One region of the Streptomyces sp. NPDC002795 genome, then DNA from elsewhere that is predicted to be linked to it. Evidence: riboswitches for the same ligand, from Rfam matches in the RefSeq annotation. Region 1 holds a riboswitch; the other holds the start of a gene.

Region 1 (9,220 bases):
CCGCGTCCGCATCCTGCTGTGGCTGCTCGTCGTGATGGCGGTGGCGCTCAGCGCGGTGGCCACCACCACCCGCTCGGTGCTGCTGCGCGATGTGGACCACCGCGTGGACCGGCTGCTCGCGCAGGAGACCGGCGAGTTCGCCAACTTCGTACGCAGGGGCGTCGATCCGCGCAGCGGCAAGCGGTTCACCGACCCGGACCCGCTGCTCAAGCTGCATCTGGAACGGCAGTACGCCGACCCGGACGAGGAGCTGCTCGGCCTGGTCGACCGCGGCTCGGGCCGCACCCCCGCCAAGAAGCAGCAGTCACGGGCGCCGGACGTCGACCACGCGCTCGCCCAGGACCCGGCGGGCCTGCGCGCCATTTTCGGCTCCCCCGACGCCACCGGCGCCCTGGACCGCCCCGGCGGCGTGATCCGCTGGTCGAAGGTGGAGATCGGGGCGGGCGAGGGCCGGCCCGCGGCGGCGTTCGTCGTCGCGTTCCACCCGGAGCGCGAACAGGCCAAGGCGGAGGGCGTCTTCCACATGCTGCTCGCCATCTCCGGGGTGGCGCTGCTGATGACGACGGGCATCGGCTGGGCGGTCGCGGGCCGCATCCTGCGCCCCGTCCGCCTCGTGCGCACGACGGCCGCGCAGCTCACCGAGCAGGACCTCACCCGGCGCATCCCCGTGCAGGGCAGGGACGACATCGCGGCGCTCGCCGAGACGTTCAACGGGATGCTCGACCGCCTGGAGCGGGCGTTCGCGGCGCAGCGCGAGTTCGTCGACGACGCGGGCCATGAACTGCGTACGCCCATCACCATCGTCCGCGGCCATCTGGAACTGATGGGCGAAGAGCCGCGCGAGCGCGAGGAGACGGTGCGGATCGTTATGGAGGAGCTGGACCGGATGAGCCGCATCGTCGAGGACCTGCTGCTTCTCGCGAAGGCCGAACGCCCGGACTTCGTGACGCCGGAGCCGGTGCAGCTCGCCGAGCTGACCGCCGATGTCTTCGTCAAGGCCAGGGCACTCGGCGACCGGGACTGGAAGCTGGCTGAAGTCGCGGACACCGAGGCCGAGTTGGATTCGCAGAGGATCACTCAGGCGATGGTCCAGCTCGCGCAGAACGCGGTGCAGCACACGGTCCCCGGCCAGCGCATAGGCATCGGCTCGCGGCTCGTGCGCGACCGGGTCGAGCGCGAGCGCGTCGAGCTGTACGTCGCCGATGCCGGGCCCGGTGTCACGGACCAGGACGCCGCGGTGATCTTCGAGCGGTTCCGGCGCGGCACCGCGCGGCGCGGCTCGCGCGGCACCGGCGCCGGGCTCGGCCTCGCCATCGTCCAGGCCATCGCCCAGGGACACGGCGGCCACGCCGAACTGGGCCGCACCGAAGGCGGCGGGGCCACCTTCACCCTCGTACTCAACCGGACGGAACAGAGATGAACCGCATCCTGATCGTGGAGGACGAGGAACGCATCGCCTCCTTCGTGGAGAAGGGGCTGCGCGCCGGCGGCTTCACGACGACGGTCGTCGGGGACGGCGACTCCGCCCACGACTACGCCCTGACCGGCGGCTTCGACCTGATCGTCCTGGACATCGGGCTGCCGGGCCGGGACGGTTTCACGGTCCTGCGCCAACTGCGCGAGGCACGCGTCACGACGCCCGTGATCGTGCTGACCGCGCGCGACTCGGTGCGGGACACGGTGGCGGGCCTGGAGGGCGGCGCCGACGACTGGATGACCAAGCCGTTCCGCTTCGAGGAACTCCTCGCGCGGGTCAGGCTCCGCCTGCGCACCGCCTCCGGCACGCCTGAGGTGACGATGCTCGGCGGCGGCGACCTCACGCTGGACCTGCGCACGCGCCGGGCCCGTGCGGAGGGGCGGACGGTGGACCTGACGGCCCGTGAGTTCGTACTCCTGGAACTGTTCCTGCGCCACCCCGGACAGGTCCTCTCGCGCGAGCAGATCCTCTCCCACGTATGGGGATACGACTTCGATCCGGGCTCCAACATCGTCGACGTATACGTGCGGGCGCTGCGCAAGAAGCTGGGCGCGCGGCACGTGGAGACGGTGCGCGGGATGGGGTACCGGTTGCCGGGATGACCTGCGGCCCGGCGGGTGAAGTTCCTTTCATTTACCGCTCATTGGAGGCTCACGGCGCCGCACCACGCTGAACGGCGTGACCCTGAACCTCCGCAACGCCACGACCCTGTGCATCGCCCTCAGCATCTGCGCGCTGCTCGTGGTCCCCGGCAACTTCCCCGGCCTGACCGGCGACGCCCGGCTGACGCTCGCCGTGTTCGCCCTGGCGACCTGCGCGTGGGTCGGCACGTCGATCGACGACACGTACATCGCGCTCGGCGCGGGTCTGGCGCTCACGGCCACGGGCGTGATCAGCAGCGAGACCCTGTTCAGCACGCTGGGCGACGAGACGGTGTGGCTGCTGATCTGCGCGTTCGTGCTCGCCGCCGCCGTGGCCCGCAGCGGGCTCGCGGGCCGGGCGGCGGCGTTCCTGGTCAGCGGGGCGCGCGGCGTACGGCAGTTGACGCATCTGACGACGGCGGCGCTCGTCGTCACCGCCTTCGCGGTCCCGGCCACGTCGGGGCGCGCGGCGCTCGCGCTGCCCGTCTTCCTGGCCCTCGCGAAGGTGCTGGCCGACCGGCGCCGGCTCGTCGTGATGCTGGCCCTCCTCTTCCCCACGGTCATCCTGCTCTCCGCCGTCGCGACGCTGATCGGCGCGGGCGCGCACCTCATCACGGTGTCCGTGCTGTGGGAGGCGACGGGCGAGCGGATCGGCTTCACGCAGTGGCTGCTGCTCGGGCTCCCCCTCGCGGTCGCCTCGTCCCATCTGGCGGCGGAGGCCGTCCTGTTGACGACGACGCGGCGCGAGGACCGCAAGGGCCCGGTGCGGATCACGCTCGACGACCTCCAGGAGCACAGCGAGCAGCCGGTCACAGGACCCTGGGAGCCGGCCGAGACCCGCTGCGCGCTGCTCCTCGCCACGGTCGTCGCCCTGTGGTGCAGCGAGCCGCTGCACCAGGTCCCGCCCGCCGTCGTCGCGCTGATCGGCGCGGTGGTCGCGGCCTCGCCCGCGCTGGGCACCGTACGGCTGAAGGACGCGCTCGGTACGGTCCCGTGGTCGCTGCTCCTGTTCATGGCGGCGACGATGGCGATGGGTGTCGCGCTCGCCGAGTCCGGCGCGGCGAAGTGGCTGGTCGGCGGGGTGCCGCTGGACGTGCCGCCGTGGCTGTTCCTGGCCGTGGTGATCGCGGTGAGCACGGCCGCCCACCTGATCCTCCAGTCCCGCTCGGCCCGCTCCTCCGTGCTCGTACCGCTCGTCGTGGCGGCGGCCGTCGGCGCGGGTGTCAACCCGGTCGCCGCCGCCCTCGCCTCCACCGCCGCCGCGGGCTTCTGCCACACGCTGCCCGCGTCCGCGAAGCCGGTGACGCTGTTCGCCCAGATACCCGGCGTACCCACCTACACCCCGCGCGACCTGCTCCGCCTGTCCGCCGTCCTCGCCCCGATGACGGCCGCGGTCGTCCTGCTGTGCGCGCTCACGCTGTGGCCGCTGCTCGGCGTACCCGTCCGTTGAAGCCGAACCCACCCTGGAGACCCACGTGTTGAGCCATTTCACCATCGCCCCCAGCGGCTTCAAGGAGTCCCTGTCCGCGGGCGCCGCCGCCGAGGCCATCGCCGCGGGCGTACGCCGCGTGGTCCCGGACGCCGAGACCGACCTCATCCCCCTCGTGGACGGCGGCGAGGGCACGGCCCGCGCGCTGGCCGCACAGGCCGGGGGCCGTCTGGTCGCGCTCCCGGCCACGGGCCCGGTCGGCCAGCGCGTCGGCACCCACTTCGCGCTGCTCCCCGACGGCACCGCGGTCGTCGAGATGGCGGCCGTCGCCGGGCTCTCCCTCGTCCCGCGCGAGCTGCGCGACCCGGGCACCACGACGACGTACGGCGTCGGCGAGCTGATCCGCGCGGCGCTCGACGCGGGCGCCCACCGCATTCTGGTGGGCTGCGGCGACTCCGGCACGTCGGACGGCGGCGCGGGCGCGCTGCAAGCGCTAGGCGCCCGCCTTCTCGACGCGTACGACATGCAACTCCCGCTGGGTGGAAGGGAGTTGGCGCACCTGCACCGCATCGACCCGGCCGGCCTCGATCCCCGTCTGAAGGACACCGAGATCCGGGTGGCGTGCAATCCGTTCAACGTGCTGTGCGGCGAACGCGGCGTCGCCCGCGTCTTCGGCCCGCAGAAGGGCGCGACGCCCACGCAGGTCGAACAGCTGGCGGCCGGCCTGGAGCACTGGGCGCACGTCCTGACACGCGATCTGGACGTACGTACCGACCTGTTCACCGGCCGGGGCACCGGCGCCTCCGGCGGGCTCGGCGCCGGCCTCGCCGCACTCGGCGCCCAGCTCCTCCCCCGCTTCGACGTCCTCCTCGACCACCTCGACCTCGACGCCCGCCTGGCCCGCGCCGACCTGGTCGTCACCGCCGAGGGCGCCCTCGACCACCAGACACCGCGCGGCAAGGTCCCCGCCGAAGTGGCCCGCCGCGCCAAGCGGTTCGGGCGCCCGGTGCTCGCCCTCGCGGGCACCATCGGAGAGGGCGCGCACACGGTGACGGCCACCGGCGTCGACGCCTACAGCTCGATCCTGCCCGCCCCGGTGACGCTCGCCGAAGCGCTGGGCCGGGGCGGCGAGTTCCTCACGGACGCCACCGAGCGGGCCCTGCGCATGATCCTGCTGGGCAGCCGGCTGCCTCGGTCATCGCCTCAGACGTTGGTGGTGTCCGGCACGCAGCGCCCGTCCTCCGTGCGGTAGTTCCAGCGCGCGCCCTCCCGCACGAGCTCCTTCACGGCGGACACGAACCGCTCCACGTGCTCGTCGGGCGTCCCGGCGCCGAAGCTGACGCGGATGGCGTTGAGCGACTTCTCGCCCGGCGCGGCCTCCGGCGCGCCGCACTCGCCCTGCTGCTGCGGGTCGGAGCCGAGCAGCGTGCGCACCAGCGGGTGGGCGCAGAACAGGCCGTCGCGCACCCCGATGCCGTACTCGGCGGAGAGCGCGGCGGCGAAGTGCGAGGAGTTCCAGCCGTCGACGACGAACGACAGCACGCCCACGCGCGGCGCGTCGTCCCCGAACAGCGACAGCACCTTCACCTCGGGCACCTCGGCGAGCCCCTCCTGGACCTCGCGGATCAGGTGCTGCTCGCGGGCGACGAGCTGGTCGAACCCGGCCTCGGTCAGCGCCTTGCAGGCGGAGGCGATGGAGTACACACCGATGACGTTCGGCGAACCGGCCTCGTGGCGGGCGGCGGTGGCGTGCCACTCGACGTCCACGCCGCCGTCCGCGCGCCGCGCGACCTTCTTGGACGCGCCGCCGCCCGCGAGGTACGGCTCGGCCCGCGTCAGCCAGTCGGAGCGGCCCGCGAGCACACCGGAGCCGAACGGGGCGTACAGCTTGTGCCCGGAGAAGGCGACCCAGTCGACGTCCAACTCCTGGACGGAGACCGGGTGATGGGGCGCGAGCTGCGCGGCGTCGAGCACGATGCGGGCACCGTGCGCGTGAGCGGCCGCCGCGAGCTCGCGCACCGGCCAGAGCTCACCGGTGACGTTGGAGGCACCGGTGACACAGACGAGGGCGGGGCCGTACGGGTCACGGTCGGCGAGGGCACGCTCCAGGGTGGCGACGGCCTCGCCGGGCGTACGAGGGGCGTTGAGGTACGTGACCCGCGCGTCGCGCCACGGCAGCAGCGAGGCGTGGTGCTCGGTCTCGAAGACGAACACCTCGCAGTCGGCGGGCAGCGCGGCGGCGAGCAGGTTGAGCGAGTCGGTGGTCGACCGGGTGAAGACGACCTGGTCGTCCTCGCGGCAGCCGAGGAACTCGGCGACGGCGACCCGGGAGTTCTCGAACAGGTCGGTGGACAGCTGCGACAGGTACCCGGCGCCGCGGTGCACGCTCCCGTAGTACGGCGCGTAGGCGGCGACGTCGTCCCACACCCGCTGCAGGGCGGGCGCGCTGGCCGCGTAGTCGAGGGCGGCGTACGTGACCTCGCCACCGGTGACGAGCGGCACGGTGACGTCCCGGCCGAGGACGGCCAGCGGGGCGATGGTCTCGGTACAGGCGGCGGCGTCGACGGAAACAGACATGCGTGAACTCCCTGGCGAGGTAAGCGAATTGACCATGCGGGAGCGCGACGGGACAGAGCTCTACAGCATGGAAAGAAGATGGAACGGGTACGCGGAGGCGGGGCCGATACGCCCTATCGCATTCGCTTGCTCACGAGACTGCTCCCTTGAGGACCAGGACCCCAGGGTTGCGAGGGGTCCGCGCTTGCCATACGCCTTGCTGCGTACGACCTGGTCTTCACCCAGGGCACCCCGCCACGGACGGAGGGTTGCCGGACAGCGGGCTGGGGCCTTCTGCAGTGAATAATCACAGCGCTGTCACTCATGACCTTGAAAAGCATCCTGCCACACGTCTCCGACATGGCAAGGGCGCAGTCCAAAATCTGGACTGCGCCCTGCGTCACACCACGTACGTGGCTACCGGTTGCTGGCCGCCACCCACCGCTCCAGGGCGGCCTTCGCCGCGCCGGAGTCGATCGACTCGGCGGCCCGGTCCATGCCGGCCCGGATCTGCTCGACGAGCGTGCCCTCGCCGGGCCGCACGGCCACCAGGGCCGCCGCCGCGTTCAGCAGCACCGCGTCGCGCACGGGCCCCTGCTCGCCGTCGAGGAGGCGCAGCGCGACCTCCGCGTTGTACGAGGGGTCGCCGCCGCGCAGCGCCTCGATGGGCACGACGCCGATGCCGACGTCGCGCGGGTCGAAGGACTCCTCGCGCACGGCGCCGTCGCGCACCACCCACACGCGCGAAGTCCCGGTGGTGGTCAGCTCGTCGAGCCCGTCGTCGCCGCGGAACACCAGGGACGAGTTGCCGCGCTCGGCGAAGACCCCGGCCACGATCGGCGCCATCCGGGCATCGGCGACGCCGACGGCCTGCGCCCTCACCTTGGCCGGGTTGGTCAGCGGGCCCAGCAGGTTGAAGACGGTACGGATGCCGAGCTGGCCGCGCGCGGCGCCTGCGTAACGCAGCGCGGGGTGGAACTTGATGGCGAAGCAGAACGTGATGCCGGCTTCCTCGGCGACCTCGGGCACCCGCTTCGGCGACAGGTCGAGATTGACGCCGAGCTTCTCCAGTACGTCGGAGGAGCCCGAGGCCGAGGAGGCCGCGCGGTTGCCGTGCTTGACGACCTTGGCGCCGGTCCCCGCGATGACGATCGCCGACATCGTGGAGATGTTGACCGTCTTCGCGCCGTCCCCGCCCGTACCGACGATGTCGACGGTCTCGCCGGGCACCTCGATCACGTTGGCGTGCTCGTACATGCCGCGTACGAGACCGGAGATCTCCTGCACGGTCTCGCCCTTGGCGCGCAGCGCCACCGCGAACCCGGCGATCTGCGCGTCGGTCGCCTCGCCCCGCATGATGCGGTCCATCGCCCACGCGGTGTCGTCGGCGCTCTGGTCGCGGCCTTCCAGCAGGCCGTTCAGGACGGCGGGCCAGGAACGGCCCGCCGCGGTGTCGCCTCCAGCGGGGTTCAAAGCGCTCATGGCCGCTCCCGTGTGCATCTGTGGGTTGAAAGGTGCTGCGGCCCTACCCTATCCAGGTCCCTGGACCGCAAAGAGCCCCCGTCCAGGCAATGGACGAGGGCTCCCGCGGTGGCTTACAGCGACGGATCAGAGATCAGTGGTGGCCGTGGCCGCTGGTGATCTCCTTGTACTCCTCGGCGGTCGGCTTCGGGATCTGGTTGTTCTCCCCGTAGTAACCGCGCGAGAGCTTGGTCCGCAGCTTCTGCAGCCGCGTGACCTTGCGCTCGACACCGTTCTCGTCGACCGACGGGCCGATCTCGGCCGGCGCGTACTGCTCGTGCGCCGTGAGCGTGTGCAGCGCCTCCTGGTCGAGCGGCTCGTGCACCTCGATGAACTCACCGTGCGGCAGGCGCTTGATGATGCCGGACTCGCGTCCGTGCAGCACCTTGTCCTTGTCGCGACGCTGGAGGCCGAGGCAGATCCGCTTGGTGACGATGAAGGCGACGACCGGCCCGACGAAGAACGCGATCCGGACGAACCAGGTGATCGCATTGATCGACAGGTGGAAGTGCGTGGCCCAGAGGTCGTTGCCGCCACCGATGAGCAGCACCATGTACCAGGTGGTCCACGCGACGCCGAAGGCCGTACGCGTCGGGACGTTGCGCGGGCGGTCCAGGATGTGGTGCTCGCGCTTGTCGCCGGTGACCCAGGACTCGATGAACGGGTAGACCGCGATCGCGACCAGGACCAGCGGGAAGATCATCAGCGGGACGAACACACCCAGGACGAGCGTGTGACCCCAGATGTCGATCTCCCAGCCCGGCATCACACGGATCAGGCCTTCGGAGAAGCCCATGTACCAGTCGGGCTGGGCGCCGGTGCCCACCTGGTCCGGCCGGTACGGGCCGATGGCCCAGATCGGGTTGATCGTGGCGATCGCCGCGACCACCGAGATGACACCGAAGACCAGGAAGAAGAAGCCACCCGCCTTGGCCATGTAGACCGGGAGCAGCGGCATGCCGACGACGTTCTTGTTGGTCTTTCCGGCACCCGCGAACTGCGTGTGCTTGTGGTAGAAGACCAGGATCAGGTGCGCCGCCATCAGGCCGAGCATGATGCCCGGCAGCAGCAGGATGTGCACCGAGTAGAACCGGGCCACGAAGTCGCCGCCGGGGAACTCTCCGCCGAACAGGAAGAACGACAGGTACGTGCCGACGATCGGCACGGACAGGACCGCGCCCTCCATGAAGCGGACACCCGTGCCGGAGAGCAGGTCGTCCGGGAGCGAGTAACCGGTGAAGCCGGTGAACATGCCCAGGACGAACAGCAGGAAGCCGAACAGCCAGTTGACCTCACGCGGCTTGCGGAACGCACCCGTGAAGAACACGCGCATCATGTGCACGAACATGCCCGCGAGGAAGATCAGCGCGGCCCAGTGGTGGATCTGACGGATCAGCAGGCCACCGCGCACATCGAAGGAGATGTGCATGGTCGAGTTGAACGCCTCGGACATCAGCTGTCCCTGCAGCGGGACGTAGCTGCCGTGGTACTCCACCTCGTTCATCGACGGGTGGAAGAACAGCGTCAGATACACACCCGTGAGGATGATGATGATGAAGCTGTACATGCAGATCTCGCCGAGCATGAAGGACCAGT
Region 2 (9,220 bases), on a different contig from region 1:
CCCCTCGTCGGAGACGACCGGCACCTCCTTGGCGACCAGGTTCATCCCGTCCCTGATCGGGTTCACCAGCGCCACGTCGGCGATCCGGTACGCGGCGAGCGAGCGCGCGAAGTCGTCCTTCACGTGCAGTACGACCGGCGTCCAACTCTCCGTAGCGAAACGAGAGTTGATGGCATCGGCGACCCGCTGGACCTCGTCCGTGTAATCCCGGTACACGGCCAGGTCCTGCCGCGACGGATAGGCGAACGCGACGTGCACGACCCGCTCCCGCCACTCGGGCGAGGACTCAAGGAGCAGCTCGTACGCCCGCAGCCCCCGCACGATGTTCTTGGACAGCTCGGTCCTGTCCACCCGCACGATCACCTTGCGGTCCGCGCCGATCTGCGCGCGCAGCGCCGCGAGCCGCTCCTCCACGTCGTCACGGTGGGCCCGCTCGCGCAGGAAGTCCGCGTCCGCGCCGAGCCCGTGCACCCCGATCCGGGTCCCGGACGTGCCGCCGACGAGATGCGTACAGCAGTCGGTGAAGGCGTCCGCCCAGCGCCGGGTCAGGAACGCACAGCGGTCGGCGCCGAGCATGCCCCTGAGCACCTGCTCGGCGATGTCGTCGGGCAGCATCCGGAAGTAGTCGACGGGCGCCCACGGCGTGTGCGAGAAGTGCCCGATGCGCAGGTCGCCGCGGAGCTCGCGGAGCATCCCCGGCACCAACGTCAGGTGATAGTCCTGCACGACCACCGTCGCGCCCGGCGCCGCCTCCTCGGCGAGCGCCTCGGCGAAGGCCCGGTTGTACGCCTCGTACGACGCCCACTGCCTGCGGAACTCCGGACCGAACGACGGCTCAAGAGGTGTCTGGTACAGCATGTGGTGCACGAACCACAGCACGGAGTTCGCGATCCCGTTGTACGCGTCCGTGTGCACGCCGGCGTCGATGTCGAGCATCCGCACACCCGGCTCGGTGACCCCGCGCCGCACCGCCTCCCGGTCGCCCTCGCTCAGCGCCGAGCACACCCACAGCTTGTCCTCGACGACGCTCAGCGCCGACACCAGACCGCCCCCGCCGCGCTTCGCCGCGATCCCTCCCGTGTCGTCGACCGCGTACGAGACCGGGCCGCGGTTGGACGCGACGAGAACCTCAGCAGCACCATGCGTCGTGGAACTCATACGGGCACGCTAGCCCGGCCCGGAAACGTTCAAACGTGAGGCCGGGCCCCGCCGGGGCCCGGCCGTATACGAAGACCTGCGGTCAGGTCAGTGCTTGCGGCCGCGGACGGCGGCGAGGACCAGCGCGCCGAGCCCGCACAGCGTGACGGCGAGCCCGCCGTACAGCGGCAGGTTCGAGCCGGTGCCGGTCTCGGCCATCTCGCCCGCGCTCGGCGGGTTGGGCGGGGTGGGCCGGGCCTGCGGGTTGTGGCTGCTCGTCGAGGGGGTCGACGGGGCCGGTGGGGTCGGCGAGGTCTCGGACGGCTGGTCGACCGGCTGCTTCGTCGGCGTCGGCGTCGGCGCCTCCCGCTCGATGGTGGGCGAGATGCCGCACCGCGCGTCCGTGGAGCCCTCCTCGCAGTTGGTGCGCGGAGTGTCGGCGGTGACGCTGTTCGTGAGCTTCCCGTCGCCGCTCACCGGGTCGTTGACCTTCACGGAGTACGTCACGGTCGCCGTCTCGCCGGCCGGGATGTCACCGGTGTAGCCGACCTTCGGCTCGGTGTAGGAGACGTCGCCGATGCTCGCCTGCGCGTCGTTGTTGTACGTCGCGTCGTCGAGGTTCTCGGTGAGGTCGTCGGTGAACTTGGCGTTGGGGTACGGCAGTCGGCTGACGTTCTTCGCCTTCACCGTGTACGTCACCGTGTCGCCGGGCTGCACCTCCGCAGGGCTCGCCGTCTTGGTGATCTCCAGGTCGGGCACGGGGACGGACAGGGCGAGCGCCGAGGGGACGTAGGTGTCGCCCTTGGTGGAGAAGTCGAGCGTGGTGGAGGTCGAGCCGACCGGGATCGGCTCGTCCCCGGCGGCCCGCGTGGAGCCGCCGCCCGTGACGTCGAACTCCTTCGCGTCGATGCTCAGGTTGTTGACCATCCTCGGGTCGAGGGCGCCGTCGTCCTCGGAGACGAAGAAGTTGTTGGTGTTGCCGGTGTGCGACTCGGTGATGTTCTGGCCGCCGACGGTGAACTTGTCGCCCGACGTGTTCCAGTCGCCCTCGTACGCGGTGACGCTGGCCCGCGGGGTGCCCGAGGTCCGGTAGAAGCCGTCCACGGTGACCCGGGTGGCCGGGGAGGTGGAGCGCTGCAGGACGTGGCCGCCGTAGATGTAGACGTTGCGGCGGTCCGGCGCGTAGGTCTCGTTCGGGCTGTCGTACTTGTAGACGACCGTCATCGACCAGCCGCCCACGCAGCCCTTGCCGGTGGGCGCCCAGATGTCGCCGACCGAGACCGGCACCGGGGTGCCCGTGCCGGTGACCCCGCTGAAGAGGCTCGTCACGTCGGCCTCGCCCGTGTAGAAGTGCGGGCCGTTGGTGGAGGCGGGGTCCTGGACCAGGTTCTCGGGGGAGACCTTGGCCGGGGCCGCGCCGTTCACGCCGACCACGGGGGTCGCGTCCAGCGGGTCGCCGGGCGAGGGGTCCACATCGGCGCCGGAGATGTCGCAGCGCTTCAGCTGGGCCCCGCTCGGCCCCTTGAACGTGCCGTCGTTGCCGCCGTAGAAGAGGCGGGCGTAGGCGACCTCGGCGCCGGGCGGGACGGAGACCTGGCCGGTGCTGGAGCCGTAGCCGTCCGTCGTCCCCGCGGTGTTGATCCGCTGCATGACAAAGGTGTTGTTGTTGTCCCTCCCCTCGCCGTTCGCGGCGACGGCGCAGCGCGCGGCCATGTTCGCGTCGTCCGTCGGGCAGCCCATGACCGTGTTGCCGATGGTCTTGAAGTCGCCGTAGATCGATTCGTCGTAGCGCTTGGCGAAGGGGGAGACCACGTCCGCGGAGGCGGGAGCCGGTGCCAGGCCCGTCAGGCAGGCGGCGAGGGCGGCTGTGACGGCGCAGGCCGCCTTGCCCTTGAGATGTCTGAGCAGCATAAAGGGCAATCTAGGCAAACATACGATTATGGGGCGTTTACGCCACGCGGCGCTCCGCGTACTCACCGATCTCGATCATCGGCGGGCGCTCCTCCGTGTCCACCGGGTGGGTGTGCGGTTCGAAGCCGTCCTCGCCGCGCTCGAACTGTGTGAGCACCGGCCTGATCAGGTGCCCGCGCGCGAGACGGAGCTGGGCGGTGCGGTAGATCGCCGCCGCCATCCGGCCCAGCGCCTGCCCGTCCTGGTGCCGGTGCTTGCGCACGCCGACGTCGACCTGGGCGAGCGCGTCGAGGCCCACGGTGTGCAGCGCGTCCACGAGCAGGCCGAGCTCCACGCCGTATCCGACGGGGAACGGGAGACGTTCGAGCAGCGAGCGCCGGGCCGCGTACTCGCCGCCCAACGGCTGGACGAATCCGGCCAGTTGGGGCCAGTGCAGATTGAGTATCGGCCGCGCCATCAGCTCCGTCACCCGGCCGCCCTGCCCGGCGGTCCCGGCCAGCGGACGGTCGTACATCGCCTTCACGAAGTCCACGCCCGGCTCGGTGAGCAGCGGGCCGACGATCCCGGAGACGAAGTCCGCGGAGAACTCACGCAGATCGGCGTCGACGAAGCACACGATGTCACCGGACGTGACGAACAGGGAGCGCCACAGCACCTCGCCCTTGCCGGGCCGGACCGGTATCCGCGGCAGGACCGCGTCCCGGTGCACGACGCGCGCCCCGGCCGCCGCCGCGACCTCGGAGGTGCGGTCGGTGGAGCCGGAGTCGATCACCACGAGCTCGTCGACGAGCGGCACCGCCTCCGTCATCAGCGTCCGCCGGATCTCGGAGACGATCTCGCCGACCGTCTCCTCCTCGTTCAGCGCGGGCAGCACGACACTCACCGTCTGCCCCGACGCGTGCTTGGCGGCGACCAGCCGGTGCAAGGGGTGCTCGGTCACGGACCAGGAGCGCCTGTTCAGCCAGCGCTCGACCTCTTCCAGCACGGTCTGGGTTCCTTCCCTAAGGATCCATATGTGATCCATCTCGCGGTTCGGACCCCTGTCTCACGAGCCCGGGCCTTCGGTTACAGTCTTGAACAAGGCCGGTGACCATCGCATGTCGGGGGTCGCCTGCAGTACACAACTGAATCCACACAATCGAATACCGCTCATCCAGAGGGGCAGAGGGATACGGCCCGTTGAAGCCCCGGCAACCCTCCAGCCGGTCTCGTCCGCACACCGCAGTGCGCCCGCGAGGCTCCCGGCTAGTGAAGGTGCCAAATCCGTCTCGTGGCGAGATGCGCCGCGAGGAAGATGAGGAGAAAGGGCCTCGCCTCTCATGGCTGTACAGACTGTCGCCACCGAAACGACCGCGAAGACCGTTGATCTCGGTCCGGCTTCCGGCCTCTCTTGTCGCGAGTGCGGCGCCGTCGTCCCGCTCGGCCCCGTCTTCGCCTGCGCCGAGTGTTTCGGACCGCTCGAAGTCGCGTACGAGCTGCCTGTCGGTGACCCCGAGGCGCTCCGCAAGCAGATCGAGTCCGGTCCCGCCAACATCTGGCGCTACGCCCCGCTGCTGCCCGTCCCGGCCGACGTCGCCGAGAAGCCGAACCTGAACCCCGGCTGGACCAAGCTCGTCAAGGCCGACAACCTGGGCCGTGAACTGGGCGTCGCCGAGGGCAAGTTGTTCGTCAAGGACGACTCCGGAAACCCGACGCACTCCTTCAAGGACCGCGTCGTCGCGCAGGCCATCGAGGCCGCCCGCGCCTTCGGCTTCACCACGCTCTCCTGCTCCTCCACCGGCAACCTGGCCGGCGCCGTCGGCGCCGCCGCCGCCCGTGCCGGCTTCCGGTCCTGCGTGTTCATCCCGCACGACCTGGAGCAGGGCAAGGTCGTCATGGCCGGTGTCTACGGCGGTGACCTCGTCGCCATCGAGGGCAACTACGACGACGTGAACCGCTTCTGCTCCGAGCTCATCGGCGACCCGCTGGGCGAGGGCTGGGGCTTCGTCAACGTCAACCTCCGCCCGTACTACGGCGAGGGCTCCAAGACGCTCGCGTACGAGATCTGCGAGCAGCTCGGCTGGCAGCTCCCGGACCAGCTGGTCATCCCGATCGCGTCCGGCTCGCAGTTCACGAAGATCGACAAGGGCCTGAAGGAGCTGATCAAGCTCGGCCTCGTCGAGGACAAGCCCTACAAGCTCTTCGGCGCCCAGGCCGAGGGCTGCTCCCCGGTCTCCGTCGCCTACAAGGGCGGCCACGACGTGGTCCGCCCGCAGAAGCCGACGACGATCGCCAAGTCCCTCGCCATCGGCAACCCGGCCGACGGCCCGTACGTCCTCGACATCGCGCGCCGCACCGGCGGCGCCGTGGAGGACGTCAACGACGAGCAGGTCGTCGACGCGATCAAGCTGCTCGCGCAGACGGAGGGCATCTTCGCCGAGACGGCGGGCGGTGTCACGCTGGGCGTCACGAAGAAGCTCATCGAGGCGGGCCTCATCGACCCGTCGCTCACCACCGTCGTACTGAACACCGGTGACGGGCTCAAGACGCTGGACGCGGTTGCCGATTCCTCGCAGGCCACGGCCACCATCCGGCCGAGCCTGGACGCGTTCCGCGAGGCCGGCCTCGCCGCCGACCTCTGAGTCCGACCGACACTTGTAGCAACAGGAGTTACCGCCATGAGCGTCAACGTTCGTATCCCCACCATCCTGCGCACCTACACCGGCGGAAAGTCCGAGGTGGCCGCCGAGGGCGCCACCCTGGCCGATGTCATCGCCGACCTCGAGAAGAACCACACCGGCATCGCCGCCCGCGTCCTCGACGACCAGGGCAAGCTGCGCCGCTTCGTGAACGTCTACGTGAACGACGACGACGTCCGCTTCGAGCAGGGCCTCGGGACGGCGACGCCGGACGGCGCCGGCGTCTCGATCATTCCGGCCGTCGCCGGCGGCTGATCCTTTGTAGTTCCACCCGGAGTTACCTGAATTGCCCCCTCCGCAAGAGAAGCGGAGGGGGCAATTCTGCATGGTTGAGCGCGGTACAGTTGGGGAAGCTGCTGCCTTTCCCTGTGCGGTGCATGACGGGCGCATATGAGTTCTCGCCCGAGGCCCGACAAGAAGTAGCCAAAGTGCTCTGCCCTTTCGGGCCTTTTACGGCATTTACGCGGCCCGACTTGCCCTGGGATCCGGTGAGTTGGCCCGGTTTCCCCGATCTGGCGTGCCCAGAATTCTCGTCCGATTGACCTGTTGCAGACGGCAGTCGGGCAGATACATTCAGCCGCGGTCGACGCGTTCCGGCGCACACCCCCATATCCCGTGGGGCGTGAGGTCTGACCCGGGTCCGCGAAGTGCGGTCCTGCGCAAGGGCCAGTAATAGGGGAGTTAGGCATGGCTCAGGGCACCGTCAAGTGGTTCAACGCGGAGAAGGGGTACGGCTTCATCGCGGTCGACGGTGGTGCGGATGTTTTCGTCCACTACAGCGCGATTCAGATGGACGGCTACCGCACCCTCGAAGAGGGTCAGCGAGTTGAATTCGAGATCTCGCAGGGCCAGAAGGGGCCGCAGGCCGACATGGTCCGCGTGGCCGCCGGCTGAACGCGCGCGTCAGACTGCACGCTTGTACGTCGCACGTCGTGGAGGGCTCGTCTCCCGGTTGGACCGGGGGGCGGGCCCTTCGTGCTGCCCGCGCCCACCAGGGGTTCTCGGGTGCAGCCTTGCACTCGCAGGGGTCGAGTGCTAATCATTGGGCTTAGCACTCTCCCAGTGAGAGTGACAGAACTTGGATCGGGTCGGTGAGGTCCGGGGGTCGGGTGGTGCAAGGAACCGCCCGGCCTGCAGGCCGTCCGTCGCGGGCACCAGCACGGTCCGTTTGCTTGCATTTCCACCCCGTCCGGGAGGACCACTTCACATGGCCAAGATCATCGCGTTCGACGAGGAGGCACGGCGCGGCCTCGAGCGCGGCATGAACCAGCTCGCCGACGCCGTCAAGGTGACCCTGGGCCCCAAGGGTCGCAACGTCGTCCTCGAGAAGAAGTGGGGCGCCCCCACGATCACCAACGATGGTGTGTCCATCGCCAAGGAGATCGAGCTCGAGGACCCGTACGAGAAGATCGGCGCCGAGCTGGTCAAGGAGGTCGCGAAGAAGACGGACGACGTCGCCGGTGACGGCACGACGACCGCGACCGTCCTGGCCCAGGCGCTCGTTCGCGAAGGCCTTCGCAACGTAGCCGCCGGCGCCAACCCGATGGCCCTCAAGCGCGGCATCGAGCGCGCCACCGAGGCCGTCTCCGCCGCCCTCCTCGAGCAGGCCAAGGAGGTGGAGACCAAGGAGCAGATCGCCTCCACCGCCTCCATCTCGGCCGCCGACACCCAGATCGGCGAGCTCATCGCCGAGGCCATGGACAAGGTCGGCAAGGAAGGCGTCATCACCGTCGAGGAGTCCCAGACCTTCGGTCTGGAGCTTGAGCTCACCGAGGGTATGCGCTTCGACAAGGGCTACATCTCGGCGTACTTTGCCACCGACATGGAGCGTATGGAGGCCTCGCTCGAGGACCCGTACATCCTGATCGTCAACTCGAAGATCGGCAACGTGAAGGACCTCCTTCCGCTGCTCGAGAAGGTCATGCAGTCCGGCAAGCCGCTGCTGATCATCGCCGAGGACGTCGAGGGCGAGGCCCTGTCGACCCTGGTCGTCAACAAGATCCGTGGCACCTTCAAGTCCGTCGCCGTCAAGGCCCCGGGCTTCGGTGACCGCCGCAAGGCCATGCTCGGCGACATCGCCATCCTCACGGGCGGCACCGTCATCTCCGAGGAGGTCGGCCTCAAGCTGGAGAACGCCGGTCTCGACCTGCTCGGCCGTGCCCGCAAGGTCGTCATCACCAAGGACGAGACGACGATCGTCGACGGCTCCGGTGAGAGCGACCAGGTCCAGGGTCGCGTCAACCAGATCCGTGCCGAGATCGAGAACAGCGACTCGGACTACGACCGCGAGAAGCTCCAGGAGCGCCTCGCCAAGCTCGCCGGCGGCGTGGCCGTCATCAAGGCGGGCGCGGCCACCGAGGTCGAGCTCAAGGAGCGCAAGCACCGCATCGAGGACGCCGTTCGCAACGCGAAGGCGGCCGTCGAAGAGGGCATCGTCGCCGGTGGTGGCGTCGCTCTCCTCCAGGCCTCCGCGGTCTTCGAGAAGCTGGAGCTCGAGGGTGACGAGGCGACCGGCGCCAACGCCGTGAAGCTCGCCCTGGAGGCCCCGCTCAAGCAGATCGCCGTCAACGGTGGTCTCGAGGGTGGCGTCGTCGTGGAGAAGGTGCGCAACCTGACCGTCGGTCACGGTCTGAACGCCGCCACGGGTGACTACGTCGACATGATCGCCGAGGGCATCATCGACCCGGCGAAGGTCACGCGCTCTGCCCTGCAGAACGCCGCGTCGATCGCCGCGCTGTTCCTCACGACCGAGGCCGTCATCGCCGACAAGCCCGAGAAGGCCGGCGCCGCGCCTGCCGGTGGCGGCATGCCGGGCGGTGACATGGACTTCTGAGCCGCTCGCGGTTCAGCCCGTCCGTAACCCGAGGGCGGCACCATCTCTTCGCGAGATGGTGCCGCCCTCGGGCGTTTCGGCGTTGGGCCGGGCCCTGGCTACGCGTACTCCTTGAGCCGCTCTGTTTCGAGGGTGATGGTGACCGGGGCGGGGATGCGGATCGTCGCTCCGTAGTGGTACGGGCGGCGGCTCTGATAGACCCCGTTCTCCGGGGAACTGTGGACGACTACGGTGTCGTTGTCGCGGTCGACGAGGAGGTAGACGGGGATGCCGGCGTACGCGTAGGCGCGGGGCTTCTCCTGGCGGTCGCGGCGGTCGGCGTCGCGGTCTTTGGAGGTGACTTCGACAGCCATGAGGACGCCGTCGGGGGAGGCCCACTCGTCCTGTCCGGCGAAGTAGCCGATGGGGGTGAGAGCGCCGTCCGGTTTGATGCAGCCCTTTCGGTACGTGTCGATCCGCAGACCCTGCCCTGGGTAAAGGGCCAGTTCGGGGCGCTGCATCATGCACTGGCGGATCAGCCACATGATGATCGAACCGTGGTCGCCGTCCGACATGGGCTTGACCGCTAACTTTCCGTTGAGCAGGTCCAAGGTCACCGTCTCGGGGGCGACGCGGGCCAGTTCCTCGAAGTCCTCGACGTCGATGGGGCCATGCTTCACGA

The links. Region 1 has a riboswitch for S-adenosylmethionine ahead of ACFYWS_RS26960 (aminotransferase class V-fold PLP-dependent enzyme). Riboswitches for the same ligand answer to the same signal wherever they lie in the genome.
Region 2: it holds a riboswitch for S-adenosylmethionine, as region 1 does, so the genes downstream of both, thrC (threonine synthase) here and ACFYWS_RS26960 (aminotransferase class V-fold PLP-dependent enzyme) in region 1, are expected to answer to the same signal.

What each region holds. Positions count from the first base shown of each region.
Region 1 is NZ_JBIAQB010000009.1:158,854-168,073, reverse strand. It holds gene ACFYWS_RS26980 (ATP-binding protein) at 1-1,420, shown strand, start outside; gene ACFYWS_RS26975 (response regulator transcription factor) at 1,417-2,079, shown strand; gene ACFYWS_RS26970 (SLC13 family permease) at 2,156-3,568, shown strand; gene ACFYWS_RS26965 (glycerate kinase) at 3,594-4,799, shown strand; gene ACFYWS_RS26960 (aminotransferase class V-fold PLP-dependent enzyme) at 4,751-6,124, opposite strand; SAM riboswitch class IV at 6,300-6,433, opposite strand; gene trpD (anthranilate phosphoribosyltransferase) at 6,521-7,585, opposite strand; gene ACFYWS_RS26950 (cytochrome bc complex cytochrome b subunit) at 7,719-9,220, opposite strand, start outside.
Region 2 is NZ_JBIAQB010000002.1:867,434-876,653, reverse strand. It holds gene ACFYWS_RS08665 (trehalose-6-phosphate synthase) at 1-1,158, opposite strand, end outside; gene ACFYWS_RS08660 (hypothetical protein) at 1,246-3,048, opposite strand; gene ACFYWS_RS08655 (glucosyl-3-phosphoglycerate synthase) at 3,086-4,033, opposite strand; SAM riboswitch class I at 4,195-4,349, shown strand; gene thrC (threonine synthase) at 4,368-5,669, shown strand; gene ACFYWS_RS08645 (MoaD/ThiS family protein) at 5,706-5,981, shown strand; gene ACFYWS_RS08640 (cold-shock protein) at 6,414-6,620, shown strand; gene groL (chaperonin GroEL) at 6,934-8,559, shown strand; gene ACFYWS_RS08630 (Uma2 family endonuclease) at 8,658-9,220, opposite strand, start outside.